Regions from separate parts of the Pseudomonas lyxosi genome, predicted to be linked through region 1. Evidence: predicted binding sites of a transcription regulator. Region 1 holds the regulator's gene; each other region holds the start of a gene.
The links. The regulator FliA, encoded in region 1, starts transcription of late flagellar genes. The targets are predictions, from matches to a motif close to CTAAAGTTTNNNNNNNNNNNGCCGNTAA.
Positions count from the first base shown of each region.

Region 1 (7,207 bases):
GCGCTGCTGCCGTAGCTGCTGACGCTCGAAGGTACAGGCGTCGGAGCGGGTGCGGCGACAGGTGCCGGAGCGCTGTAGGTGTTGGCGCGACGGTTACTGCGCGAGATGCTGAGAATCTTCTCGCACAGCAGTTGCTTGACCTTCTCCGGGTTACGGGAGATGTCTTCGAAATTCTTCGGCAGGAAATCCACCGCGCCGGCGTCCAGCGCATCGAGGGTTACCCGAGCGCCTTCATGGGTCAGCGAGGAGAACATCAACACCGGCGTCGGGCAACGCTGCATGATGTGCCGCACCGCCGTGATGCCATCCATCATCGGCATCTCGTAGTCCATGGTGATCACGTCTGGCTTGAGGGCCAGCGCCTGATCAATCGCCTCTTTTCCGTTGGTCGCCGTGCCGACGACCTGGATATTCGGATCCGCTGAAAGAATTTCCGAGACGCGGCGGCGGAAAAACCCCGAATCGTCCACCACCAGGACTTTAACTGCCATAAACACTCCGTTAGACGGAGCGAGGCTCAGTCGCCCCGCCCCACCAGAATCAAATACGCCGTGCGGCGTAACGCTTGAGCATGCTCGGAACATCGAGAATCAGCGCAATGCGGCCGTCACCGGTGATGGTGGCGCCGGACATGCCTGGGGTTCCCTGGAGCATTTTGCCCAATGGCTTGATGACCACTTCTTCCTGGCCCACCAGTTGATCGACGACGAAGCCGATCCGCTGAGTGCCCACCGAAAGGATCACCACATGGCCTTCGCGCTGCTCTTCGTGAGCGGCGGAGCTGACCAGCCAGCGTTTGAGGTAGAACAATGGCAGCGCCTTGTCCCGCACGATCACCACTTCCTGGCCGTCCACCACGTTGGTGCGCGACAGGTCGAGGTGGAAGATCTCGTTGACGTTCACCAGCGGGAACGCAAACGCCTGGTTGCCCAGCATGACCATCAGCGTCGGCATGATCGCCAGGGTCAACGGGACCTTGATGACGATCTTCGAGCCCTTGCCCTTGGTCGAATAGATATTGATGGTGCCGTTGAGCTGGGCGATTTTGGTTTTCACCACGTCCATGCCCACGCCGCGTCCGGAGACATCGGAAATTTCGGTCTTGGTCGAGAAACCCGGCGCGAAGATCAGGTTGAAGCAATCGGATTCGCTGAGGCGATCCGCTGCATCCTTGTCCATCAAGCCTTTCTTCACGGCAATGCCGCGCAGAACATCGGCGTCCATGCCCTTGCCGTCATCGGAGATCGACAGCAGGATGTGGTCGCCTTCCTGCTCAGCGGACAGGATCACCTTGCCGCTGCGAGGCTTGCCCATCGCTTCACGTTCGGCCGGCTCTTCAATACCGTGGTCGACCGAGTTGCGCACCAAGTGGACCAGCGGGTCGGCCAGGGCCTCGACGAGGTTCTTGTCGAGGTCGGTTTCTTCGCCGACCAGTTCCAGGTTGATCTCTTTCTTGAGCTGGCGAGCCAGGTCGCGAACCAGACGCGGGAAACGTCCGAAGACCTTCTTGATCGGTTGCATCCGGGTCTTCATGACCGCGGTTTGCAGGTCGGCCGTGACCACGTCGAGGTTCGACACGGCCTTGGACATGGCTTCGTCGCCGCTGTTGAGGCCCAGACGGACCAAGCGGTTACGCACCAGTACCAACTCGCCGACCATGTTCATGATTTCGTCGAGACGCGCGGTATCGACCCGCACGGTGGTTTCGGCTTCGCTGGCCGGTTTTTCCGGTGGCGGCGCGGACGGGGCACGCGCCGGAGCCGGGGCAGCAGCAGCGGCAGGCTTCGGCGCTTCGGCTTTAGGCTCGGGCGCTTTGGCAACGGGTTTCGCAGCCGGTGCTGGCGCCTTGGCGACAGGAGCAGAAACCACTGCGCCAGTGCCAACCTCAGTGAACTTGCCTTTGCCGTGCAATTCGTCGAGCAGCGATTCGAACTCGTGATCGGAGATCAAATCGCCGCCGGCCGCTTTAGCGGTGGGCGCAGCCGGGGCCGGGACCGCAGCAATGGCCGATTCCAGCGCATCAACGGCAAAGTTGCCCTTGCCGTGCAACTGATCGAGCAGTGCTTCGAACTCGTCGTCGGTGATATCGGAGCTGTCGCCTGCCGCTTTCGGGGCAGCCGGTGCGGCTGGCGCCGGGGCCACCGCATCGACGGCGAACTGACCTTTACCGTGCAGTTGATCGAGCAACGACTCGAACTCGGCATCGGTGATTTCGTCGCTGGCTGCCGCATTGCTGCTCGGCGCTGGCACGGCTGCCGGGGCTTCTGCCTGAGCCTTGACGGCGTTCAGCGAGTCCAGCAGTTGTTCGAATTCGTTATCGGTGATGTCGCCTTCAGCCGCCGGTGTTTCGACCACTTCGGCAACTGGCGCGGCTTCTTCAGTTTGCGGCTCGGCCAGACGGGCCAGTGCCGCAAGCAATTCTGGCGTGGCAGCCGTGATCGGGCTGCGCTCACGGACTTCGGTAAACATGCCGTTCACCGCATCCAGCGCTTCGAGAACCACGTCCATCAGTTCCGAGTCGACGCGACGTTCACCCTTGCGAAGGATGTCGAACACGTTCTCGGCGATGTGACAGCACTCCACCAGCTCGTTGAGCTGGAGGAAGCCGGCGCCTCCTTTTACAGTGTGAAAACCGCGAAAAATTGCATTGAGCAAATCCGCATCATCAGGTCGGCTTTCAAGCTCGACCAGCTGTTCGGACAGTTGCTCTAGAATCTCGCCGGCCTCAACCAGGAAATCCTGAAGGATCTCTTCATCGGCGCCGAAGCTCATGTGTAGGGGTGCTCCTAGAATCCAAGGCTGGAAAGCAAATCGTCTACATCGTCCTGACCGGACACAACGTCTTCTCTTTTATCGGCATGAATCTGCGGACCTTCACCCTGAGAGAGATGTTTTTGCGGATCTTTTTCTGCCAGCATCGCTTCACGGTCATGTTCGATGCCCGCAAAGCGGTCCACCTGACTGGCCATAAGCACGAGCTTGAGCAGGTTGCTTTCAACTTCGGTGACCAATTGGGTCACACGCTTGATCACCTGACCGGTGAGGTCCTGGTAATCCTGAGCGAGCAGAATATCGTTGAGGTTGCTCGACACAACGCGATTGTCTTCGCTGCTGCGTGTCAGGAAACCGTCGACTCGCCGAGCCAGCTCGCGGAACTCTTCAGCCCCGACTTCGCGACGCATGAACCGTCCCCAATCGGTGCTCAAGGCCTGGGCTTCGTTGCTCAGGCCGTTGACCAGCGGCGTGGCGTTTTCCACCAGGTCCATGGTGCGGTTGGCAGCCGCCTCGGTCAGCTTGACCACATAACCCAGACGCTCGGTGGCATCCGTGATCTGCGAGACTTCCTCGGCTTGCGGCATGTTCGGGTCAATCTGGAAATTGACGATCGCGCTATGCAGCTCGCGAGTGAGCTTGCCCACTTCCTGATACAGGCCGCGGTCACGGGTCTGGTTGAGCTCATGGATCAGTTGCACGGCGTCGCCGAACCTGCCTTTTTCAAGGCTTTCGACCAGTTCGACAGCGTGTTTTTTCAGGGTCAACTCGAAATCGCCCTGTGAAGATTCGTAATGCTCCATAGCTCCCCCGTGGCGCAGTTTCTCAACCGATGCGTTCGAAAATCTTTTCGATTTTTTCTTTCAACGCCTGGGCCGTGAAGGGCTTGACCACATAGCCGTTAACACCGGCCTGGGCTGCCTCGATGATCTGCTCGCGCTTGGCTTCAGCGGTCACCATCAGCACCGGCAGGTGCTTGAGCTTTTCATCGGCACGCACGTGGCGCAGCAGATCGATACCGGTCATGCCAGGCATGTTCCAGTCTGTTACCAGAAAGTCGATGCTGCCGCTGTTGAGAACCGGAATGGCAGTAGTGCCATCATCGGCCTCGACCGTGTTGGTGAACCCAAGGTCACGCAACAGGTTTTTAATGATCCGCCGCATCGTTGAGAAGTCATCAACGATGAGGATTTTCATGTTCTTGTCCAATTCGACCTCCAAGCAGTCTTAAACGCGCCCAGCACCTGGACGCGCCATTTCAATCAATCCGGCAAAGCACTCAATGACTGTCTGGAGCACAACAGATCGCGACCGGTGCAGTTAATCCCACACCGGTCCCGCTCGCAGTGTCCCCACACTGCCTTCAGCGCGCTCGCCACTCCCCCAAACGCCCCCGCAAGCGGGCCGCGCACTGGCTGTGTAACTGGCTGACCCGAGATTCGCTGACCCCCAGGACCTCACCGATTTCCTTGAGATTCAACTCTTCGTCGTAGTACAGCGCCAACACCAGTCGCTCACGCTCCGGCAAATTGGCAATCGCGTCCGCCAGCGCCGCCTGGAAGCGTTCATCTTCCAGATCGCGTGACGGCTCGAGATGAGCACTCGCGCCATCCTCGTGCAGCCCTTCGTGTTCGCCGTCCTGCAACAGATCGTCGAAACTGAATAACCGGCTGCCCAGGGTGTCGTTCAAAATCCCGTAATAATCGTCGAGACTCAATTGGAGTTCGGCCGCAACTTCGTGATCTTTAGCGTCACGGCCGGTTTTAGCTTCAATCGAGCGAATTGCGTCGCTGACCATCCGGGTATTGCGGTGGACCGAACGTGGCGCCCAGTCCCCCTTGCGTACTTCATCGAGCATCGCGCCGCGGATTCGAATGCCCGCGTACGTCTCGAAACTCGCGCCTTTGCTGGCGTCGTATTTGGTCGACACTTCAAGCAGGCCGATCATCCCGGCCTGGATCAGATCTTCAACCTGGACACTGGCTGGCAGACGTGCCAGCAAGTGGTAGGCAATGCGTTTAACCAGTGGCGCGTAACGCTCGATCAGCTCGTACTGCGCGTCACGTGCCGACTTCTTGTAGAGGTTGTAGCCACTGGCTGTCATAGCACAGGTCCTGCGGTTTGTTGCACGAGGCGCTCGACGAAAAACTCCAGGTGCCCGCGCGGGTTGGCAGGCAGCGGCCAGGTATCGACCTTTTGTGCAATGGCCTTGAACGCCAGTGAGCACTTGGACCGCGGGAAGGCTTCGTAGACGGCGCGCTGCTTCTGCACAGCCTTGCGCACGCTTTCGTCGTAAGGCACCGCGCCGACGTATTGTAAGGCGACGTCCAGGAAGCGATCCGTGACCTTGGTCAACTTGGCGAACAGGTTGCGACCTTCCTGCGGGCTCTGGGCCATGTTGGCCAGGACGCGGAAGCGGTTCATGCCGTAATCGCGGTTCAGCAGTTTGATCAGTGCATAGGCATCTGTGATCGAGGTCGGTTCGTCGCAGACCACCAGCAACACTTCTTGCGCGGCGCGAACGAAACTGACTACCGAGTCACCAATGCCCGCAGCGGTGTCGATCACCAGTACGTCAAGGTTGTCGCCGATATCGCTGAACGCCTGGATCAGGCCGGCGTGTTGGGCCGGGCTCAAATGAACCATGCTCTGTGTGCCGGACGCGGCCGGGACGATGCGAATGCCGCCAGGGCCCTGCAACAGAACGTCGCGCAGCTCGCAGCGGCCTTCGATCACGTCGGCCAAAGTACGTTTGGGTGTCAGTCCCAGCAGGACGTCGACGTTCGCCAGCCCCAGATCGGCGTCCAACAGCATGACGCGTCGACCGAGCTCTGCTAGAGCCAGGGACAAGTTCACTGACACGTTAGTCTTCCCGACGCCACCTTTGCCGCCGGTCACCGCGATCACCTGTACGGGATGCATGCTGCCCATGAATTTTCTTTACCTTGTCTTACTTAGACGGAGGCCACATTACTGGCTGCGCGTTCACGAACTGAACAATGCATGGCAGACCATCGATGTAGGTACAAAAACTGTTCATTAATACCTCAGCCGACCTGCTTGGTCGGGCTGTGGTAAATATCAGCGAACATGTCAGCCATGGCTTCTTCGCTGGGTTCTTCTTGCATTTGCACGCTGACGGCGCGACTGACCAACTGATGACGACGCGGTAGATGCAAATCATCCGGAATCCGCGGGCCATCGGTCAGGTAGGCCACCGGCAATTCATGACTGATGGCCAGGCTCAACACCTCGCCCAGACTTGCCGTTTCATCCAGTTTAGTCAGGATGCAGCCAGCGAGCCCACAACGCTTGTAACTGTGATAAGCGGCCGTTAGAACCTGTTTCTGGCTGGTGGTTGCCAAAACCAGATAATTTTTCGATTTGATGCCACGACCGGCCAGGCTTTCGAGCTGCATGCGCAGTGCCGGATCGCTGGCCTGAAGGCCCGCGGTATCGATAAGCACCACGCGTTTGCGCAGCAAAGGCTCCAGCGCCTGCACCAGCGACTGGCCCGGATCGACATGCGTCACTGACACATTGAGGATCCGGCCCAACGTCTTGAGTTGCTCCTGAGCACCAATACGGTAGCTGTCCATGCTGACCAGCGCGATATTCTGCGCGCCGTACTTGAGCACGTAACGGGCCGCGAGCTTGGCCAGGGTGGTGGTCTTGCCCATGCCGGCAGGGCCGACCATGGCAATCACGCCGCCCTCTTCCAGAGGCTCGACTTCGGGTGTGACGATCATCCGCGCCAGGTGTGCCAACAACATGCGCCAGGCCTGACGAGGTTCTTCAATATCGGTAATCAGCGCCAGCAAATCGCGCGACAACGGGCCGGACAGACCGATGCGTTGCAGGCGACGCCAAAGATTGGCCTGGGCCGGACGGCTGCCTTGCAGCTGATTCCAGGCCAGGGAACCGAGTTGCACTTCCATCAGTTCGCGCAGGCTGTTGAGTTCGAAACGCATCGAGTCGAACGCCCGTGGGTCAACGCCACCGGAGGCAGGTGCCGCAGCCGGCGCAGGGCGACGGGGTTCGGTGTAGGTTGGCTCGATCAGCGGCTCGGCGGCGGTCAGTGGCAGGCCGGCGAACAATTGGCGATTGGTGGACTTATCGCTCTCACCATCGCTGCGCAGGCTCAGTTCGGCCTGGGCGGTGACGATCCGCGATTGGGTCTTGCGCAGCTCGTCTTCGAGTTCCATGTTCGGAACGCGCGGAGCCAGCGCCGACAACTTGTAATCCAGGGCAGCCGTCAGCTCGACACCACCGGCGATCCGGCGGTTGCCAATGATGGCGGCATCAGCGCCCAGCTCATCACGAACCAGCTTCATGGCCTGACGCATATCGGCGGCGAAAAAACGCTTAACTTGCATAAACCACTACCTCAGCCGTTGGGCCCTACTGTCGCAACGATGGTCACTTGCTTGTTGTC
Region 1 is NZ_CP180481.1:6,453,289-6,460,495, forward strand. Features, by position in the region: gene ACMXYI_RS29615 (protein-glutamate methylesterase/protein-glutamine glutaminase) at 1-491, opposite strand, end outside; gene ACMXYI_RS29620 (chemotaxis protein CheA) at 541-2,772, opposite strand; gene ACMXYI_RS29625 (protein phosphatase CheZ) at 2,787-3,575, opposite strand; gene ACMXYI_RS29630 (chemotaxis response regulator CheY) at 3,598-3,969, opposite strand; gene fliA (RNA polymerase sigma factor FliA) at 4,136-4,876, opposite strand; gene fleN (flagellar synthesis regulator FleN) at 4,873-5,703, opposite strand; gene flhF (flagellar biosynthesis protein FlhF) at 5,820-7,148, opposite strand; gene flhA (flagellar biosynthesis protein FlhA) at 7,160-7,207, opposite strand, start outside.

Region 2 (7,207 bases), 1.5 Mb from region 1:
CAATTGCCATGGTGTTTTTCTGTTGGTTGAGGTCGCCGCCAGCAATGTTGACCCCCATATTGCCGCTGCTGCCATCGGCCGATCCGCTCATCACGGCAGAGTTTTGGGTGCCGTAGTTCCAGACCTTGTTGTTGTTGCTGTATTGCGTGACTCGAGCGCTGGCGTCGGCATTGCCGAACACGAAGCTGTTATCGAGAGTGGAGGTGGAACCAGCGTTTGCGATGGCGGCCGCGTTGTCTTGTTGGTTGCCGGCGCCTGCTGCCACGTTGACACCGACGTTGCCGCTCGCGCCTGAGGCAGAGCTGCTCATCTCGGCTGAGTTCTCAGTCCCTTCGTTGTAGATGCGGTTGCCGGTACTGGACTGCCTGTCGTTCGCATTGGCGGTCGCGTCGGTGTGGATCCATGTTGGAGGAGGAGTGTGGTGATTGTTGTGATGACCATTATGGTGACCACGCCGATCGTTCTGTCCAGCTTGTGCAGCAACAGCCAAGACCGCAGCGATTGCAAAAACCAGAGGTTTTATTGCCATCGAAGGTTTCATGGTGGTTCTCCGTACTTATTTTAGGTTAAGTGTTGTACCTACCTGTTTGGGTCAATCCGTGACCCGTACGCTCAGGGTATTGGCCGTTCGGTTTCCCACCCCGGCGCTCTGATTCAACTGGATCACCCCACGGCTACCGGTGAAGGCCTGATCGCTGGTAGCGACCTGGCGATAGCCTGGTGCAGAGTCAGTTGGATCGGAGTTGATGATCAGCGTCACGTTCTGTTGCCTGAGGACGCTGTCGTCGATGCTTTGCGGCTGTGTGCTGACGCTTATCCGCAGGGCATTGGCTTGCTGGTTGCTGGCACCCGCGCTCTGGTTGACGCCCAGTACGCCGTTGCCGTGGCTGAAGGAGTCGCCTTGAATGCTGGATCGAGCATCGATCCTGGGGTCGACCACCGTACGCAGCCGTTGACGAATCTGTGTGGTCGCGCTGGCTCCATGGCCCACGGCGATAGCCCGGGCGTTAGCCTGTTGCTGTAGATCGCCGGCAGCCTGGTTGACCCCGAGGTTGCCCTGGTACTGCGTGCCCGAACCGTCGATTTCGGCGTTGTTGATGACGGGAGATTGGGCAAAGGTCGATGCACTGCAAAACATGGCGATAATCAGCAGCGTACGATTCATCTTAACGGTCTCCCGTTATGACTTTCAGAGCACCCAGGCCTTGCTGGACGCTTGAATTGACCATGTTGGCAATACCGTTGCCGGCATTTCCCGAACGTCCAGCGGGGAGGTTGGAAAGCTGGGTCTGATTGCTGATATTGCCGCCCAGGTTGTTGGTGTTTTGAGTGACCAGGCGGGAGATGCCTGCACCACTGGCGACACCGGCAAAGTCGCCGTCGCTCAATTCGTTCGTTTGACTGATGATCTGTTTGGACGGGTTGGCATTGGCGGTCGTGGGGCTAGGGTCGGGAATAATCGGCGCACGCGTTGCCATGCGTGGTTGGACATCACGTTTGATAATGATGATGCCGTTGTCAGCTTGTACAGGCAGGCAGACACTTGAGCCCAGTGCGCATCCGATCAGCAGGAGGCTATAAAAGTTGTTTTCAAGTTTCCCCACGGCGGCAATTCCTTCTGTAAGTGGAACGCTGGCCCTTATCAGCGTTGCGAGGAAGAGAGCAGAAGGTGTGCCGGTTTTCGCTTTTCTTTTAAAAACAGTGGGTTGGCTTTAATTGTCGAGGTGGTCAATAAGTTTTGTAACGCCACTGAGACAAAGCCACGCAAAAACGCCGTCTATGCTGGCGGTATTGCTCGCTAAGGGCGCTGAACGCAGGTTGTATCAGTGGCTTAACATTTTCTTGCTGGAGCGCTTGAGCCGCTTTAGTTCGCGGGTTTGCGCAGGGGATGGTGTTTCAGGAATGGACATTTGCGGCAGGGCGCGGTACCGCTGTCAGGCCCTGACCAGACGCATCACAGCCTCGAATGCTGCATCCTTGCGCTGTTGCCAATCACCTTGCAGCACCTGATAAGGCTGGCGGTGCAGGTCAAGCCATTGGCGGCTGGCCTGGAAAAACGCCTGGCGTTCTGCCAGTTGCGGTTGGCAACGCTGCCCGTCGTCATGCCAGGCCACTGTTTCGGGGCTCAGCAGCAAATACAGGTCGTAGTGCCGTGCCAGCAATGCTTGCTCGATCCACGTCGGGCAAGCGCCAAACAAGGTCTGGCTCCAGAGGATGTTGCTCAGCAAGTGAGTGTCGAGAATCAGCAAATGCGGCTGCCGGGCGCGTGCCTCGTCCTCCCATTTCAGCTGTCCTCGGGCGATTTCCGGAATGTCGGCCAGGCAGGTGTCTCGTGGATTTTGTTCGATGAACCAGCGTACATATTCGTCCACCAGGACCCCGCCGAAATGCTGTTGTAACTCGGCTGCCAGCCAACTCTTGCCGCTGGATTCGGGGCCTGTGAGTACCAGAACTTTCATGTGCGCAACGCCGGATCGGCCCGCCATTCCCGCCAGCCTTGCACGGCAATCAGGGCGAACAGCGCGTAGAGCCCGGCGGTCAGGTACAGGTCTTTGTAGATAAACAGCCCGACGAAGATCACATCCAGGGTGAACCACAGCGGCCAGCATTGAACGCGTTTTTGCGCCATCCATAACTGCGCCACCAGGCTGAAGCCAGTGAGTGCCGCATCGAGCCAGGGTTGTGCGGCATCGGTCCAGTTCGCCATTGCAGCGCCCAGCAACAGACTGCCGACCGCTCCAATGACCAGACTGATAGCGACCGATTTACCGTCGAGCAGGCTGACCTGCCGACCATGGCGCGCGTCCCCCGCATGCGTCCACTGCCACCAGCCATAGAGCTGCAATGCGGCGTAGATCACCTGCAGGAGCATGTCCGAGTAGAGCTTCACCTCAAAAAAGATCCAGCTATAAAGCAGCACCATGACCAGACCGATCGGCCAGCACCAGGGGTTCTGTTTGACGGTCAACCAGACGGCAATGACACCGAGGGCAGCGGCAAACAGTTCAAGCCCGGACATGGGGGTTCCTTGGGGGAAGTCGAAGAGGGGGCGGATTGTAACGGCAGGCGCTGCCAAGTAGAACCGGCGTGCGCCGTCCTTTTTGTAGCAGCTGCCGAGCCTGCGAGGCTGCGTTCGGCTGCGAAGCAGTCGTGAAATCAGACACCGCGGTGTGTCAGAAAAAACTTGCAGGCAGGATTGACGACTGCTTCGCAGCCGAACGCAGCCTCGCAGGCTCGGCAGCTGCTACAGGGGCAGGCGGTTACACCCGGAACTGCTTGAGCAGCCCGTTCAATTGCTCACTCAATTCCTTCAGGTGAACGCTGGCCACGCTCGACTGTTCGGCCGCCAGCGCCGTGCTGTGGGACAAGCCGGCCGCCTGGGTGACGTTTTGGTTGATGTCCTCGACCACATGCGCCTGTTGCAAGGTTGCGCTGGCGATGGAGGCGTTCAACCCGTTGAGGTTGCGCAGCGCCTGGGCAATGGCATTCAGGCTTGCACCGGCCAGGCCGGCCTGCTCGATGGTCAACTGCGATGCACGGCTGCTGTCGCCGATCACTTTGACCGCCGCTTCGGAGTGGCTTTGCAGGCGTTCGATCATCGACTGGATCTCGGCCGTGGACTTCTGGGTACGCTGGGCCAGCAGTCGCACTTCATCGGCCACCACCGCAAAACCGCGACCTTGCTCGCCGGCCCGGGCGGCTTCGATGGCCGCGTTGAGGGCCAGCAGGTTGGTTTGCTCGGCGATGGAACGGATCACTTCGAGAACGCTGCCGATCTGCGTGCTTTCGGCGGCCAGGGTACGAATCACTTCCACCGCCTGATCGATGGTCGACGACAGCTTGTCGATCTGTTGCAGGCTGCCATCAATGTTGACCTGGCCTTGTTGCGCCTGAGACTCGGCATCGCGCATTTCGCTGGCGGCGTGCTCGGCGTTTTTCGCGACGTCGTGTACGCCATACGTCACTTCATTGATTGCCGTAGCCACCAGTTCCATTTGCTGGGACTGTTGCTGGCTGCGTTGCTGGGCCTGGGCGGCGTCGTTGCCCAGTTCGCTGGAAGACTGGCCCAGGGCACTGGCGGACACTTGCAGTTCTTTGATCACCAGCCGCAGCTTGGCGGTGAAGGCGTTGAAGTGGCGTGCCAGTTGCGTGACTTCATCCTGGCCATGGGAATCGAGGCTGTGGGTCAGATCGCTCTCGCCGCTGGCGATGTTGGCCATGGCGTTCACGGTTTCCTGTAGTGGACGCACGATGCTGCGGGCAATCAGGATGACCAGCAGCGCCATGATCAGGGCGATCACCAGCCCCACGAACGAGGCCTTCCAGACCTGGCCATAGAACTCGGCCTGCATGTCATCGATATACACGCCCGAACCGATCACCCAGCCCCAAGGCTCGAAGAGTTTGATGTAGGAGGTTTTTTCTACCGGCGCGCTGGCGCCCGGTTTCGGCCAGCGATAGTCGACGGTGCCGGCCCCCTTGGACTTGGCGACGGCGACCATTTCGTTAAACAGGGCAAAACCGTCCGGGTCGCGGATCGCCGAGAGGTTCTGGCCATCGAGTTTCGGGTTGGCCGGGTGCATGATCATCACCGGCGTCAGGTCATTGATCCAGAAGTAGTCGTTCTGGTCATAACGCAGCCCGCGAACGGCGCTCAGCGCCTGCTTCTGCGCAGCGTCGCGGGTGAGGGTGCCGGCGGTTTCGAGGTCGTGGTAATAGGTCAGAATACCGCTGGCGGTTTGCACCACATGCTGGGTTTTCTGAGCCTTGGCGTGGTACAGGTCATCGTGAATCTGCTTGAGCATCAAGACGCCCAACGTCATTAGCATCAGGACGGCCACGATCAAGATGAGCCACAAGCGTCGGCTGATCGACATATTGCGCAAGCTGTTCATAACGCTGTCACTCCGGTTTCTTTTTCTTGTAATAAATGATCGCCAGCATCCAATCACACTTTGCCGATCGGTCATATCCGACCCAAGTCCAATAACGCGGCAGCGTTAATCAGACTTGTCTGATAGGATTTCGGCCCCGCACGGAAAAACCTGAATCCAAGTTGATTTTTCACGGAATTTTTATGGTTCCGTCTGGATCCTGTGTGCGCGGGACTTCAGCTAGGCTGATCGCAGTAAACGTTCTGGAAAAATATTAACGGGGCATGCCGTGGCGCATTGCTTCTTGGGGGATTGATGGATCTTTGGACTGCCTTTTCGGCATTGATTCTTGGGGTTGTAGAAGGGCTGACGGAGTTTTTGCCGATATCCAGTACCGGGCACCAGATCATTGTGGCTGACCTGCTCGACTTCGGTGGCGAGCGGGCCATGGCCTTCAACATCATTATTCAGTTGGGGGCGATCCTGGCGGTGGTGTGGGAGTTCCGCCGCAAGATTTTCGACGTGGTCATCGGTTTGCCGACCCAGCCGAGCGCTCGACGCTTTACCGCGAACCTGCTGATCGCCTTCCTGCCGGCCGTGGTATTGGGGGTGATTTTCGCTGATCTGATCCACGAGTATCTGTTCAACCCGATCACCGTGGCCACGGCGTTGGTCGTGGGCGGTATCGTCATGCTGTGGGCTGAGCAGCGTCAGCATGAAGTGCATGCCCACACCGTCGACGAAATCACCTGGAAAGACGCGCTGAAAGTTGGCTTTGCCCAGTGCCTGGCAATGATTCCCGGGACCTCGCGTTCCGGCTCGACGATCATTGGCGGTTTGCTGTTCGGCTTGTCGCGCAAGACTGCCACCGAGTTTTCTTTCTTCCTGGCGATGCCGACCATGGTCGGCGCGGCGGTGTACTCGGGGTACAAATATCGCGACCTGTTCGTGCCGTCTGATTTTCCGGTGTTCGCGATCGGTTTCGTCACGGCGTTCATCTTCGCGATGATTGCCGTCAGAGCCTTGCTCGTGTTCATCGGTAGCCACAGCTATGCGGCGTTTGCCTGGTATCGCATCGCGTTCGGCCTGGTCATCCTGGCCACCTGGCAGTTCGGCTGGGTCGACTGGACCGCGGTCAAGCCATGAATGACGCCAGCGCGCGCAACAACCCCGGACGCGAGATCCAGCAACCACGGCTGAAACTGCTGGTGTTCGCGGTCCTGTGCGCGCTGCCGCTGTTCGGCTCAATGTCGTTGTGGCTGCGCGGTGTTTCCGTGATTCCCTTGGCTGCGTACGGGGGCGTCAGCCTGCTGGCGTTCTTGCTGTACTGGAGCGACAAACGCAAGGCTCGCGCCGACCATTGGCGCACACCCGAGAACGTGCTGCATGCGGTGGAACTCGCCGGCGGCTGGCCGGGTGCCTTGCTGGCGCAGCAGTTGTTCCGTCACAAGACGCGCAAGCTCTCGTTTCAGTTGGTGTTCTGGATCATCGTGTTGATGCATCAGGTGTTCTGGATCGACCAGCTATTTCTTGGCGCCCATCTGTTCGCGCTGTTTTAAAGCAGCAGCCCGACCTGGGTGCGCTTGGGCAACTTGCTCACCACCAATTGATGGGAACGCTGCAACAAGCCTTGCAACTCTTCAGTGCCCAACGGGTAGGGCGTTTCCATGATGATCCACTGAGCCCGCGCCAGATACGGCGCCGGGCGGATCCCCGGGCGGTCGCAATGACCGAGAAACAAATCCTTGTCGACCTTGAAGGCCAGGGATTCGCCCCGCAGGTTCTGCAAGGCAAACATCTTGTTCCCCGCAATCGAAAACACCCGTACGCCACCCCATTTGTAGTCCTCCCGCGCACCCGGTAGCGCGAGACAGAATTGCGCGACATCCTCTTCGCTCATACGTCCAGCCTTCATATCAGTCGGTCCCCACATTCATTGAATGATTCAATCAAATGGTCGAGCCAGGCACGTACGGCCGGCATCACCCCGCGTCGATGAGGGTAGACCGCTTGCAGCCAGCCGCCAGGCAACGACCAGTTGGGCAGCAACTGCACCAGCGAGCCGTTTTCCAGCTCCTGCTCGCAATACATCATCGGCAGCATGGTAAAACCCTGGCCAGCGAGGGTGCAGGCCTTGCGCACGATAAAGTCATCGATGCCCAATCGCGCTTCGAGGGTGAGATCGCAGCTTTTGCCCTGTTGGTCGAGCAGGCGGATATGCACCAGGCGGTCGGCTTCCAGGGCGCCGAGCACGGGCAGGTTTTTCAGGTCTTCGGGGTAGTTGATTTCACGGCCGTGCAAAAACCCGGGACTGGCGACCATTGCCATCTGTG
Region 2 is NZ_CP180481.1:4,974,577-4,981,783, reverse strand. Features, by position in the region: gene ACMXYI_RS22785 (heme utilization protein) at 1-541, opposite strand, end outside; gene ACMXYI_RS22780 (adhesin) at 593-1,165, opposite strand; gene ACMXYI_RS22775 (hypothetical protein) at 1,167-1,604, opposite strand; gene ACMXYI_RS22770 (AAA family ATPase) at 1,935-2,459, opposite strand; gene pnuC (nicotinamide riboside transporter PnuC) at 2,456-3,019, opposite strand; gene ACMXYI_RS22760 (methyl-accepting chemotaxis protein) at 3,261-4,895, opposite strand; gene ACMXYI_RS22755 (undecaprenyl-diphosphate phosphatase) at 5,190-6,020, shown strand; gene ACMXYI_RS22750 (DUF1294 domain-containing protein) at 6,017-6,433, shown strand; gene ACMXYI_RS22745 (MmcQ/YjbR family DNA-binding protein) at 6,430-6,789, opposite strand; gene ACMXYI_RS22740 (LysR substrate-binding domain-containing protein) at 6,786-7,207, opposite strand, start outside.
Region 2: the regulator FliA is predicted to act here: its motif matches at 5,023-5,050, upstream of ACMXYI_RS22760 (methyl-accepting chemotaxis protein).

Region 3 (7,207 bases), 3.0 Mb from region 1:
CAACTGGAAAAAAGGCGACAAAGGCATGACCGCTTCGACCGAAGGCGTCGCGGCTTACCTGACCGAGAACGCTGCTGCGCTGTAAGGCACGTTTGAGGCATAAAAAAACCGGCCGTTGAGGCCGGTTTTTTTATGGGCGGGATAAATCCAACGATGGATCAGTCGTTGTAGTCTTCCCAACCGCCCATTTGTTTCCAGCGATTGACGATGCCGCAGAACAGCTCGGCGGTCTTCTCGGTGTCGTAGCGAGCCGAGTGGGCCTCACGACCGTCGAAGTCGATGTCGGCTGCCGAACAGGCCTTGGCCAGTACGGTTTGGCCGTAAGCCAGACCGGCCAGGGTCGCGGTATCGAAACTGGAGAACGGATGAAACGGGTTGCGCTTCATGTCCAGGCGCGCGACGGCGGCGTTGAGGAAACCCAGATCGAAGCTGCTGTTGTGCCCGACCAGGATCGCCCGTTTGCAACCGTTGGCTTTCAGGGCCTTGCGGATGCCGCGGAAGATGTCGGTCAGCGCTGTTTCTTCACTCACTGCCATGCGCAGCGGGTGATCGAGTTTGATCCCGGTAAATTCCAGAGCAGCCGCTTCGATGTTTGCGCCTTCAAAAGGCTCTACGCGAAAGAAGTAGGTGTGGTCGGGGTACACAAACCCTTTTTCGTCCATGCCGATGGTAGTTGCGGCAATTTCCAGCAAGGCGTCAGTGGCAGAGTTGAAACCACCGGTTTCAACGTCGACAACGACTGGCAGGTATCCACGGAAGCGCTCAGCCATCGGGTGGCGCGAACCACCTCCGCCGCCTTGACCGTCCTGTTCGTCGTCGAAATGGTCTTCACTCACGCGTGTTCCTCCAGCAGGCGCCAGCGCAGTTTTTCACCGGCGCGCAGCGGGATTACGGTCAGCTCGCCAAATGGCAGGCTGGTTGGGGCGGTCCACTCTTCGCGGACCAGGGTAATGCGATCGGTGTTCACCGGCAGGCCGTAGAAACGCGGGCCGTTCAGGCTGGCGAAGGCTTCGAGCTTGTCCAGCGCGTTGCGCTGTTCGAAGGCTTCGGCATACATCTCGATCGCTGCATAAGCGGTGTAGCAACCGGCACAGCCGCAAGCGGCTTCTTTGGCGTGCTGGGCATGGGGCGCCGAGTCGGTGCCGAGGAAGAACTTGTCGCTGCCGCTGGTGGCGGCGTCGAGCAGGGCTTCCTGATGGGTGTTGCGCTTGAGGATCGGCAGGCAATAGAAGTGCGGCCGAATCCCGCCCACCAGCATGTGGTTGCGGTTGTACAGCAGGTGATGCGCGGTGATGGTCGCGCCAACATTGGCCGAAGCCTCGTTGACGAACTGCACGGCGTCAGCGGTGGTGATGTGTTCGAACACCACTTTGAGCGTCGGGAAACGCTCGACGACACGACGCATGTGCTCATCGATGAAGATTTTTTCGCGATCGAACACGTCGACATCGCCACGGGTGACTTCACCGTGAACCAGCAAGGGCATCCCGACTTCGGCCATGGCCTCGAGTGCAGGGAAAATCTTGTCGATGCTGGTGACACCGGAGTCCGAGTTGGTGGTCGCGCCGGCCGGGTACAGCTTGGCGGCGTGAATGAAACCGCTGGCCTTGGCCTCGCGAATTTCTTCGGGCTGGGTGCGGTCGGTCAGGTACAGCACCATCAACGGTTCGAAGCGGCTGCCAGCCGGGCGTGCAGCGAGAATCCGCTGGCGATAGCCGTCGGCTTCAGCGGTGTTACGCACCGGAGGTACCAGGTTGGGCATGATGATGGCGCGACCAAAGGTGCGCGCGACATCCGCGACTGTATTGGGCAACACAGCACCATCGCGAAGATGAATATGCCAGTCGTCGGGACGCAGCAGGGTCAGGCGGTCGGACATGGGGGGATTCCAGGCGGGTCAAACTGAGGGGAATGCTACCGGAAAAGACTCTTCCAGGCACTCGCTATCAAGTTTTGCTGGAAGCTTCCGATATCCAACAGGTATGCCGTAAACATCTGTGTGTCGGTCTTTTTGTTGTAGAAACCAGTGGAGCCTCCCGTGCGCCAGCGTTATTTAGCCTTGCTCAGCGTGTTTGCCAGCCTTCCAGCGATGGCGCTCACTTTCCAGACCCGTCTGGAGAGCATCGAGTGGATGGTCGAAGGAGACAAGTTCGAGTGCCGCCTGAGTCAACCGATCACCGATTTTGGTTCGGGTGAGTTCGTGCGCCGCGCTGGCGAGCAAGCGACGTTTCGTCTGAAGGCCTATAACTCGATGATCGGCGGCGGTTCGGCCACCTTGCTGGCGGCGGCTGCACCCTGGCAGCCGGGACGTGGCGACATCAACCTCGGTTCTGTGCGAATCGGCAGCGGCAATGTGTTGTTCAACAGTTCGCAAGTTCAGGCCGGCCGCTTGATCAGTGGCCTGATGGATGGCCGCAGTCCGGTCGTTCGACATTACTCGGGCGATGGCCGGGTGTCGGAAGTGCGTCTGTTGCCAGTCAAGTTCAGCAAGGCCTTCAACGACTATCAGGGCTGCGTGGCGAAGCTGCTGCCGAAGAATTTCGAGCAGGTCAAACAATCGCAGATCGGCTTCCCCGGCGAAGGCATCGATCTCGACGCGCAGGCCAAGGCGCAATTACAAGTGATGCTGGAGTTCATGAAGGCCGACCCGACGGTCAACCACATCGAACTCGATGGCCACTCCGACAACAGCGGCAACCGCCTGACCAACCGTGACCTGTCGCGGCGTCGGGCCCTGGCAGTCATGGAGTTCTTCAAGGCCAACGGCATTCAGGAATCGCAGATCACCGTGCGCTTTCACGGCGAGCGTTATCCACTGGCGCCCAATACCAATTCCGCCAACCGGGCGAAGAACCGTCGGGTCAATGTGCACCTCGCGCGTGTTGCCCCCACCGAAACGCCGGCCCCTCAGGCCACTGCATCGGCGAGCGCCGCGTCGACCTCCTGAACCCGCTGTTATCGTCGCTCACTCGACATAATCTGTCGCTTCGTCGTCATAAGCTGTCGCGCCTCTGTAAATTATCCTGCATGAGCGGTAGACTTGACGGCTTTCCGTAGAACCCCGTGGAGTGATGGCATGGCGGACGTAAACAAGGTCGTTCTGGCGTATTCCGGCGGCCTGGACACTTCGGTGATCCTCAAGTGGCTGCAGGATACTTATAACTGTGAAGTCGTGACCTTCACCGCTGACCTGGGTCAGGGCGAAGAGGTCGAACCTGCACGCGCCAAGGCACAGGCCATGGGCGTGAAAGAGATCTACATCGACGACTTGCGCGAAGAATTCGTGCGCGATTTCGTTTTCCCGATGTTCCGCGCCAACACCGTTTACGAAGGCGAGTACCTGCTGGGTACTTCCATCGCTCGTCCGTTGATCGCCAAACGCCTGATCGAAATCGCCAACGAAACCGGTGCTGACGCCATTTCCCACGGCGCCACCGGCAAGGGCAACGACCAGGTTCGTTTCGAACTGGGCGCCTATGCCTTGAAGCCAGGCGTGAAAGTGATTGCTCCGTGGCGCGAATGGGACCTGCTCTCCCGTGAAAAGCTGATGGATTATGCTGAAAAGCACAACATCCCGATCGAGCGTCACGGCAAGAAAAAGTCCCCGTACTCGATGGATGCCAACCTGCTGCACATCTCCTATGAAGGCGGCGTGCTGGAAGACACCTGGACCGAGCACGAAGAAGACATGTGGAAATGGACCGTCTCCCCGGAGAAGGCTCCAGATAAAGCGCAATACCTGGAACTGACCTACCGCAACGGCGATATCGTCGCACTGGACGGCGTCGAAATGACCCCGGCTACCGTGCTGGCGACCCTGAACCGTATCGGCGGCGAACACGGTATCGGCCGTCTCGACATCGTCGAGAACCGTTACGTGGGCATGAAGTCCCGTGGCTGCTACGAAACCCCTGGCGGCACCATCATGCTGCGCGCTCACCGTGCGATCGAATCGATCACCCTCGACCGCGAAGTGGCTCACCTCAAAGACGAGCTGATGCCTAAATACGCCAACCTGATCTACACCGGTTACTGGTGGAGCCCTGAGCGTCTGATGCTGCAACAGATGATCGATGCATCCCAGGCCCACGTGAACGGCGTTGTGCGCCTGAAGCTGTACAAGGGCAATGTGATCGTCACCGGTCGCAAGTCCGACGAATCGTTGTTCGATGCCAACATCGCGACCTTCGAAGAAGATGGCGGCGCCTACAACCAGGCCGACGCGGCGGGCTTCATCAAGCTTAACGCCTTGCGCATGCGTATTGCAGCGAACAAAGGCCGGAAGCTTTTCTGAGATCTTTGAAGCCGTAGTGGAACGACGTTAATAGAGTTGTGGCCTTGTCGGTGACAAGGCCACAATTTTGAATAGGGGGGAATTTTCCTGCCGGACATCGTGTTATCAGCGCTCTTTTTGTATCTGTAATACCTTCCTTCTGTTTCCTCTCTCTGAATGCTCTTCAAGCGTTACCTGCTGCATGTCAGGTAAAAAGAGTGATCAAGAATCGTCAGACCGTGCGAGTTCAAATTGTAAGCAATGCAAAGCGTTGGTCCGCTGCGATTCTTTGCCTGTTTTGATTGCTTGCTTGCGCTTTCCTTCAGTAATGCCTCCGAATCGGTACAGGTGAGAAATACGATCACTTGTGCAGGGCTTCCCTGTGGGTGCCGGTTTTTTTCAATCCATGCACCGAATTCCATTTTTTTGTTTAGCCACTGCGCATCGACGATGTGCAGGTTTTTTAGCGGCTCTGCCAGGCAAACGTGCTGTAGAGCCGAGAGGCCCGTCTGGATACCTATCCGGACGGGAGGGTCCTTCAGGTTATCGGGCCGCTGACCGCGTTCAGCGTTGTCCATCACTTTTATAAAATGCTTTCCCTTGCCGAAATCGGATGGCGCGTACAGCGACCGGTAGTTGAAGTTGAGTGTGGCGAAGAAAAGAAAAAGCAAATAAAAAGGAAAACTGATCAGGAACCAGACATAGAGCTCCCGCTCCTTATTGTCGAGAAAGGGCAGTGAGACGGCGGCCGACGTTTCAGAAATAGCGGCAAATATTGCAATAACTGTCATGGGGTTGATGATTTTTTTCTTTAATTTGATCATGTTTTTTGCTCATTGGAATATTGTCTTTTCTCGGTTGATTGATGTTTTTGATTTTCGTTTTAATAATTAAGTGGTCGATGTTTGTGTTTGTGCGGTAGTCCTTTTTAATTTTGGGTTTCGAAGATTTTATAGTAACGGTATTGGGCGTGCTGCGGGTACCTCTGTTGTTGGGTTTTAGGGTGTGTTGGGTTGAGTTTGTTGTTGAAGTGTTGCCTGGTGTGATTTTTTATTACATCCTTGATGTGCGGTGTTTGTAGTATGGGGATTCAAGTGGTAAATATCAGTTACTTTTAAGGGTAGCTCAATAGTCGGTATTCGTTGGATCTCTTGCGACGAACCCTGTTATTTGGTTTTCTGGTTGTAAACAGAAACAAAAAAACTGCGAATAATCGAAATGTTTTCAGGTTGATAAAACGTTTACCCCCACGGTATTTTTGGGAATTTTGTAAGACAATTCTTTAATGTCTGTAGGGAATGTCTCTCGGTGTGGGTGGCCGAGGGGGGCGGCATGCCATGGGTGAAACGACTAGGCTATCGTGCGGGCTCTAAAAATTCGAACAGCGAAAATTGGACTTGCCCATGAATAAAGTGCTGATCGTGGATGATCACCCCGTCATTCGTCTTGCGGTACGTATGCTAATGGAGCGTCACGGCTACGAAGTTATTGCAGAGACAGATAATGGCGTGGATGCGTTGCAACTTGCCCGTGAGCATATGCCGGATATTGTCATCCTGGATATTGGAATACCGAAACTTGATGGGCTGGAAGTCATTGCGCGTCTGACATCGACAGCGATGCCCATGAAAGTACTGATATTAACTTCCCAGGCCCCTGGGCATTTTTCCATGCGTTGCATGCAATCCGGTGCCGCCGGGTATGTCTGCAAACAACAGGATCTCACGGAGTTGCTCAGTGCAATAAAGGCAGTATTGTCGGGCTACAGTTACTTTCCGAATCAAGCCTTGCATACCGTACGTTCCAGTTTGGGGAACGCCAGTGAAGCCGATATGGTGGATCGACTGTCGGGACGGGAGATGATGGTCTTGCAACAATTGGCCCGAGGCAAGACCAACAAGGAGATCGCCGATGGAATGTTCCTCAGCAATAAGACCGTTAGTACTTACAAGACTCGTCTGTTGTTGAAGCTCAATGCTCGCTCCCTGGTCGATCTGATCGAATTGGCTCAACGCAATGGTCTGGTGTGACTGTCTCAGCGTTTGACTTAGTAAAAAGCCTCCGTTTCGGGAGGCTTTTAGGTGTCACAGGTCAAAATCGTAATCGGCCAATTGCTTTTGCAGTCGGCGCTCCTCCAGCAGATTGTCGATGGTGCGGCGTTTGCTCAGGTTGGTCTTCGCCACTTCAACCACCGGTTCAGCATCATCTGCCTCAACAGGGGTGAAGTCGTCTTCTACGTCCAATTGCTCTTTGCCAGTGCTCATAGTGTTACTCCAGGCTAAGACTGCCTTTGGCGCTCCTTATATCGATAAACTCCCGGCGGGTAAAAAAGATTTTTTCAATCGATAAATCGAAAAACCAAATAGCGCCTCAATCGTCCGATGTCTTTTGCTTGTATTCGCACAAGTCTTCGATCCGGCAACTGCCGCAGCGAGGCTTGCGAGCAAGGCAAACGTAGCGTCCGTGGAGGATCAGCCAGTGATGGGAGTCGAGCAGATATTCCTTCGGCACGAACTTCATGAGTTTTTGTTCAACCTCGACCACATTTTTGCCAGGAGCTATGCCGGTGCGGTTGCTGACCCGGAAAATATGCGTGTCCACGGCCATGGTGAGCTGACGGAATGCGGTGTTGAGCACCACGTTGGCGGTTTTGCGGCCGACGCCGGGTAACGCTTCCAGCTCTTCACGGGTTTGCGGCACTTCGCCTCCATGACGCTCCATCAGCAAGCGACAGGTCTCGATCACGTTTTTCGCTTTGCTGTTAAACAGGCCGATGGTCTTGATGTATTCCGACAGTCCCTCGACACCCAAGGCATAAATTGCCGCCGGTGTATTGGCCACCGGGTAGAGCTTGGCGGTGGCCTTGTTGACGCCGACATCGGTCGACTGCGCCGAGAGAATCACGGAGATCAGTAATTCGAACGGCGAGGAGTA
Region 3 is NZ_CP180481.1:2,753,146-2,760,352, forward strand. Features, by position in the region: gene ACMXYI_RS12670 (peroxiredoxin) at 1-85, shown strand, start outside; gene rnt (ribonuclease T) at 159-836, opposite strand; gene pyrC (dihydroorotase) at 833-1,879, opposite strand; gene ACMXYI_RS12685 (flagellar protein MotY) at 2,039-2,947, shown strand; gene ACMXYI_RS12690 (argininosuccinate synthase) at 3,077-4,294, shown strand; gene ACMXYI_RS12695 (hypothetical protein) at 4,465-5,097, opposite strand; gene ACMXYI_RS12700 (response regulator transcription factor) at 5,677-6,303, shown strand; gene ACMXYI_RS12705 (PA3496 family putative envelope integrity protein) at 6,358-6,537, opposite strand; gene nth (endonuclease III) at 6,644-7,207, opposite strand, start outside.
Region 3: the regulator FliA is predicted to act here: its motif matches at 1,946-1,973, upstream of ACMXYI_RS12685 (flagellar protein MotY).

Region 4 (7,207 bases), 3.3 Mb from region 1:
GTGCGGGTCTACAAGACCGGCAACCTGGTGGAGGCGCGGCAGGTATTCCGCAAGGCTCTGGCGCTGCAACCCAAGAACATCAGTATCGCGCTGAACATGGCGCAGTCGCTGCTGCACGGCACCGACACCAGTGTCCCTTCGGCGGAGCTGGAGGAATGTCGGACGTGCCTGAAAATGGTCGGCCTGATGCCTGACACCGATGCGCGTTTTCCCCGTTATCAGAAGTTGCGAAGCAAGGCGTTTGGCGAATGAACAACAGCGAACAGGCACTCGATTTTTCCACGGTGATTGCCTCCACCGTGCACGACATGAAGAACTCCCTGGCGATGCTGATGCAGGCTCACAGCCAATGGCTGGCGCGCTTGCCGGATCCGCAGCAGCACACCCCGGAGCAGGGCGTCATCGACTTCGAGTTCGCACATCTCAATGGCATGCTGGTGCAGTTGCTGGGGCTGTACAAACTCGGCGTCAACCAGATGCCGTTGCAACCGGCCTACCATGAACTGGATGACTTCATCGAAGCGCAATTGGCCTGCCACCAGGACGTGTTCGCCAGTCGCGGCATCATGGCGACCTATGAAGTGGACCCGTTGAGCCCTCTGGGTTTCTTCGACCGCGAGCTGATTGCTTCGGTGCTGGGCAACAGCATCAACAACGCCATTCGTTACGCTCGCCACGCGGTGTTGATCAGCGTCAGCGATGAAGCCGGGCAACTGGTGCTGACCGTCAACGACGATGGCGAGGGTTATCCACCCGAGATGATCGAGCGTCAGGCCGAATACGTGCAGGGCATCAACCACAGCAGCGGAAGCACTGGCCTGGGCCTGTACTTTGCCGGGCGGATTGCCGCCCTTCATCAACGCAATGGCGTGGGCGGACGCACCGAAATCAGAAATGGCGGCCCCCTGGGCGGCGGCGTGTTCAGTCTCTATCTGCCCTGACCGGTTCTTTTTGTTGGCCGCTGCTTGATATTCCGAACAGGCGAAGCCTATTTTGTACGGGTCGCCGTTCGCGGCTCGTACAACAACAAAGGATTGCGTCATGACAACCGATGGCCATAGTTCACTCGCGGAGCGATTGACGGGCATTGATGAGATTGAATGTGTCACGCCGGATTTGAATGGCGTACCCCGTGGCAAGGTAATGACCGCCGAAGGCTTTCTCGAGGGGCGGCGTTTGCAGATGGCGCGGGGGGTGCTGCTGCAATGCATCATGGGCGGATATCCGCCTGCGCGCTTTTACGGCAGCGATGATGGCGACTTGGCGCTGGTGCCCGACCCTGCACAGATCCATCGCTTGCCGTGGAGCCAGCAGCCGCGAGCCTTGGCCATTTGCGATGCGCACGAGCTGACCGGCGAAAGCTCGTCTCTGTCGACCCGCGGTCAACTCAAAGCCGTGATCGCGCGTTACGCGGCCCTCGGCCTGGCGCCGGTGGTGGCGACCGAGCTGGAATTTTTTGTCTTCGCACCCAATACCGACCCGACTCAACCGTTCCAGCCGCCGCTGGGCCTGGACGGTCGTCGCGAGGACGGTCATTCGGCGTTCAGTGTCAGTTCCAATAATGGTTTGCGGCCGTTCTTCAGTGAAGTCTATGCATGCATGGCGGCCCTGGGCTTGCCGCGCGATACCTTCATGCACGAGATGGGCGTCAGCCAGTTTGAGATCAACTTGCTGCACGGCGATCCGCTGCTGCTGGCCGACCAGACACTCCTGTTCAAACATTTACTTAAAGAAGTCGCGCTCAAGCATGGCCTGACCGTGGTTTGCATGGCCAAGCCGCTGGCGCACACGCCGGGCAGTTCGATGCATATTCACCAGAGCATCATCGAGATCGGCAGCGGGCGTAACGTGTTCAGCGACAAGGCCGGTGAGCCGACCGCGACCTTCCGTCATTTCATCGCGGGTCAGCAGGCCGGCATGGCGGATTTCACTGCGTTATTCGCACCGAACGTGAACTCGTATCAGCGCTTGTGCCATCCGTATGCGTCGCCGAATAATGCCTGCTGGTCCCACGACAACCGTGCGGCAGGTTTGCGTATTCCTGCGAGTTCGCCCGCCGCTCGTCGGGTCGAGAACCGCTTGCCGGGGGCTGATGCAAATCCTTACCTGGCGATCGCGGCCAGCCTTGCCGCAGGGTTGTATGGCATTGAACACAAACTGGAGCCGAGCGAACCGATCCAGGGTGAATTCGAAGTGCCGGACAATCTTTCGTTGCCGTGTACCTTGCATGCTGCTCTTGAGCGTCTGAAACGTAGCCAATTGGCGAAGGAACTGTTTGGCAAGGAGTTCATCGAAGGCTACATCGCCTCGAAGACCATGGAATTGACCAGCTTCTTTGATGAAATTACTCCCTGGGAGCGCCGTGTCCTGGCAGCCCAGGCCTGACGATCCATCGTCTTCGGGCTATCTTTTCGGGTAGCCCGATTCTCACTGCAAGGAGCCGCTCGGAACGCCGATGCGCCAAATCTGGAAACCCTTTCGAGCGCTTTATTTTGCCTCGCTGATGATGTTGATCGGCTCTGGCCTGCTGAGTACTTACCTGGCCTTGCGCCTGGCTGCCGATCACGTCGACAGCCTGTGGGTCGGTGCGTTGATGGCAGCCAACTATTGCGGCCTGGTGCTGGGAGGCAAGATCGGCCACCGGCTGATTGCCCGGGTCGGGCATATTCGCGCCTATTCGGCCTGCGCCGGGATTGTCGGTGCGGCGGTGCTGGGCCATGGCCTGGTGGACTGGTTGCCTGCCTGGATCTTCCTGCGGGTCATCGTCGGCCTCGGCATGATGTGCCAATACATGGTCATCGAAAGCTGGCTCAATGAGCAGGCCGAAGCCTCGCAGCGCGGAACGGTGTTCAGCGGCTACATGATCGCCTCGTACCTGGGGCTGGTGCTGGGGCAGTTGATTCTGGTCATGCACCCGGGCCTGGGTCTTGAGCTGCTGATGCTGGTCGCCTTGTGCTTCGCGCTGTGCCTGGTGCCGGTGGCCCTGACCCGGCGGATTCACCCGGCACCGTTGCACCCGGCACCGATGGAGCCGCGGTTCTTCATCAAGCGCGTGCCGCAGTCGTTGAGCACGGTGCTGGGGGCGGGGCTGATCATTGGTTCGTTCTACGGTCTGGCACCGCTGTATGCCTCACAGCAGGGGTTGTCCACGGAGCAGGTCGGTCTGTTCATGGGTAGCTGCATTTTTGCGGGCTTGCTGGTGCAATGGCCGTTGGGCTGGCTGTCCGACCGTTATGACCGGGCGCTGTTGATCCGTTGTTTTGCGCTGGTTCTGGCGCTTACCGCGTTGCCGCTGGCAATCATGCAGCAGGTACCGCTGGAGATTTTGTTTATCACCGGGTTCTGCTGTTCGCTGGTGATGTTCTGCCTGTATCCGCTGGCGGTGGCATTCTCCAACGACCACGTCGAGGGTGATCGCCGGGTGTCCCTGACAGCGATGCTGTTGGTGACCTACGGTGTCGGCGCCAGTATCGGACCGCTGGTGGCCGGGGTGCTGATGAAGCTGTTCGGCAGCCACATGCTCTATGCCTTCTTCAGTTTCTTCGCGTTGGTGCTGGTGTGGCGGATCCGCCCGAAAGCGGTGACCAACCTGCATCAGGTCGACGATGCACCGCTGCATCACGTCGCCATGCCGGACAGTATGTCGAGTTCGCCGTTGGTGGCTTGCCTTGACCCGCGGGTCGATGAGCAGGTGGTTCAGGATCAGATGCAGAACCCGATCAACCCTGAGCCGGACCCGGAACCCGAACCAGAGCCCGAAACCGATCCGCCGCCCAAAGACCCTGACGTGGGTCGCGAACAAAGTTTTACCGAGGCCAGACCTTAAATCCGACGCATAAAAACAACGCATAAAAAAACGGGCAGTCACCGCAAGGGACTGCCCGTTTTCTATTGAAGCGTTGTATTACATGTCGTCTTTGTCGAAGCGTCGCGCTTCGCGCTGAAGCTGATAGACGAACCGCTCGACCTGCCGCTGCACCAGCCCGCTCATGTTGTGAAAGCGTACGCCGGCGAAGGTGATGGAGATCCTTTCTTCGAAGTGCAGGTAACGCAATTCGACCGGTGCCGTCATGTTGCCAAAGGGTAGGGCGGCGACGAACCGGTCATAGACCTGGCCCAGTTGCAGGCTGCCCGTGATGTCGCCTTCGAAGCGCAACTTGCAGCCGGTGGCGGAGATGTCCAATAGCTTGCCGCTGATCGGCGACTTGAGCTTTTCACCGCCCAGATCGACGTTGACCAGTTGTGCCAGCTTCAATGCTGCGCGGAATGCATTACGACGCTGGTGGTAAACCACCTCGGCGGGCAGGGCGCCACGGTAGCAGCGACCGCCACCGGATTCGTCGATGGTCAACGGGCCGTTGCTTTCCCAGGCAATACGCACGCCGTCATGAAAGCCTTCGACCTTGAACGGTTCGCCGGCGAGCAGGAAGCGTTCGCCATCGCGGGGAATCATTTCGTCCAGGGCAATCATGTTGCTGTCACGGTCAAGGTCCACCAGATAACTCTGGAAGCGCTGGCTGCGCTCATGGAACGTGATGATCAGCGGATCATGGCTGTCTTGCAGCTGGCGCAGGTTGCCGGAGATCTCCAACGGCGTGGTGAGCACCTTGGGTGGCTGCGGAGCATCTTCCGCGCTTAAGGCATTGAACACGGTTCATCAATCTCCAGACAAAATATGACTACGGCTGGCCAGCATATTGCCAGTATGTTGCGCGTCTTGATAGTGTGCGCTTTTCAGCAGGCTCAAGCCTGACTGAGCGGGCGTGGCTTCGCAAGCATGGAGGTTGATCCGCGCGCATCGTAGAGCGCTGGCGGCTCGCCGCCGTTGAGGATTTTCAGCTGATTGGCCGTCGCAGCCTGTTGTACCAGGATCGACTGGCCATTCTTGACGTTGGCCGCCTGGCACTGAGCCAGGAGATCGGTCAATACATCGCTCTGCTCCAACAGCTGATCGCCAATGCTCGAATGGCTGGCAAGTTGCTCCAGGCCGTTGCGATTGGTCGGCAGGTTGAGGCTGGCGAGGATTTCACTGCGCTTGCGGCCATGCTGATCGAGCAAAATGATCAATGCCTGTTTCTGCGCCAGAATCTCTTCGAGCAGTGGCATGTCGCGACCGTGCAAGGCGAGGGACTCGGTTTGCAGTAACTCCAGCAAGTGCTGTGCTGGAGCGAAATCGTCGGTGATCAGTTGCAGTAAATTAGTGTCGTGCATGGCTGGCCTTGGGTTTTAAGCGTCCAAAAGCCTGGCGCAGGCCTTGGCCTAGCGCTGGGCTTCGAAGTTGAGCAGTTTGCTGGCTACACGGTTGCTGTCGACTTTGTAGCTGCCATCGGCAATCGCTGCTTTCAACTCGGCCACGCGGGCGTTGTCGACGGCAGGCTGATCGCGCAGCTTGTCAGTGACCTTCTGCAACTGTTGAGCCTCATTGCTGAGATGTACCGATTCCCCGCTTTTGACGGTACTGGCCTGTTCGGCCGGGGTATTCAGCGGCGCGGGTTTGCCGGCTTCGGCGGTTTCCTTCGCGGTGCTGGTACGTGTACTACCGGTAAGTGACGAGGAACTGTTCAAACGGCTGAAATCGATGACCATGACAAAAAACCTCTGGGTATTTGGACGCTTGCCATGTTTTCGGCCATACCCGGAAAAACTTTAGGCCCAATTATCAATGAGCTTGCGCGCGTCAGCGCTTGCCCTGCATAGGGCACAGTCTAGGGAACAGTCGAGTGGCGCGCCACTTCTTCACAAACAGAGAGTTCTACATGGCCACTTCAACCTGACCGGGCGCGATGACTTGCGCCTTGATGACCCGCTGGGAGTTGAGGTTTTTCACCCGAATCTGTTCGCGCAAGCCGCCGTTGGACAGCGCTTCACCCGGCATGCGCACGCTGAGCGTTCCACTGCGGGCGGTAATCACCACTTGGTCGCCTTTGCTGATGACTTCTGCCTGTTCCATGTGCACCAGGGTCATGACCTGGTCGGCGACCATTGGTCGGGTAAGTTTCTGCCCGATCGCCTGGTCGACGGAAGTCAGGTAACCCTGGCTGATCAGGCTGATGTCACGCTCGCGCAGGGTCACATCCTGGGGCTCGACGATACCGGCGCGTCGCAGCGGGCGGGTGGTGGTCACAATGTCGCGAAACAGGCGCACTTGAGCGGGTACGAAGACCGTCCAGGGCGAGGCGCCCTCGCAGCGCACCTTGACCGTAACCCGCCCCAGCGGCGTCGCCGGGCTCTCCAGGGACGCTGTCAATTCCTTGTCGCACATGGGCATGCGCAGCCGCGGATCGAGCTGCTTGACCTCGATCTCGTAGCGGCCTTCCGTTTGACTGGTGGCCAGATAGTCTTCTACGGTGAATTCAAGAAAGCCCTGAGTGACGCCGATAAGCATGTCAGGCAAGGTAACCGCGTCAGCAAGGGCAGGGCTGCCAGCGTTGAACAGGCAGACGGCCGACACCGCGCAAAGCAATTTGCGGGCGTTTGATGTCAGGCGTCGGAAAAATGTCGGTTCTGTGTTCATAAGAGTTAAAAAGCAAGCGCCGTGCCGTTTAGTGATGAATGCGCGTCGCAACACACTTAAGCGTTGGTGTAGGAGTCTGTGCATGGCTGGTGTAATGGATGCGGTAAACCAGCGCACGCAACTGGTAGGGCAGAATCGCCTTGAGCTGTTGTTGTTCCGTCTCGACGGCCAGCAGCTGTATGGGATCAACGTGTTCAAGGTTCGGGAGGTGCTGCAATGCCCCAAACTGACGCTGATGCCAAAATCCAGTCCTGTCGTGTGCGGTGTGGCAAATATTCGGGGGGCGACCATTCCGATTCTTGATCTGGCCATGGCGACCGGTTCCGGTGAGCTGAAAGATCAAAGCAATCCCTTCGTGATCATCACGGAGTACAACACCAAGACCCAGGGTTTCCTGGTGCGGTCGGTGGAACGCATCGTCAACATGAACTGGGAGGAGATTCATCCGCCACCCAAGGGCACGGGACGCGATCATTACCTGACGGCTGTGACTCGGGTCGACAATCAGTTAGTCGAAATCATCGACGTCGAGAAAGTGCTGGCAGAAGTCGCGCCGACACCGGAAGCGATTTCCGTTGGCGTGGTGGATGTCGAAACCCAGCACAAGGCGCTCTCTTTGCGAGTACTGACGGTCGATGACTCGTCGGTGGCGCGCAAGCAGGTGACCCGTTGCCTGCAGACGGTCGGTGTCGA
Region 4 is NZ_CP180481.1:3,053,061-3,060,267, forward strand. Features, by position in the region: gene ACMXYI_RS14015 (response regulator) at 1-252, shown strand, start outside; gene ACMXYI_RS14020 (sensor histidine kinase) at 249-941, shown strand; gene ACMXYI_RS14025 (glutamine synthetase family protein) at 1,144-2,385, shown strand; gene ACMXYI_RS14030 (MFS transporter) at 2,456-3,826, shown strand; gene ACMXYI_RS14035 (flagellar brake protein) at 3,905-4,651, opposite strand; gene ACMXYI_RS14040 (flagella synthesis protein FlgN) at 4,744-5,211, opposite strand; gene flgM (flagellar biosynthesis anti-sigma factor FlgM) at 5,260-5,586, opposite strand; gene flgA (flagellar basal body P-ring formation chaperone FlgA) at 5,753-6,514, opposite strand; gene ACMXYI_RS14055 (chemotaxis protein CheV) at 6,597-7,207, shown strand, end outside.
Region 4: the regulator FliA is predicted to act here: its motif matches at 5,623-5,650, upstream of flgM (flagellar biosynthesis anti-sigma factor FlgM).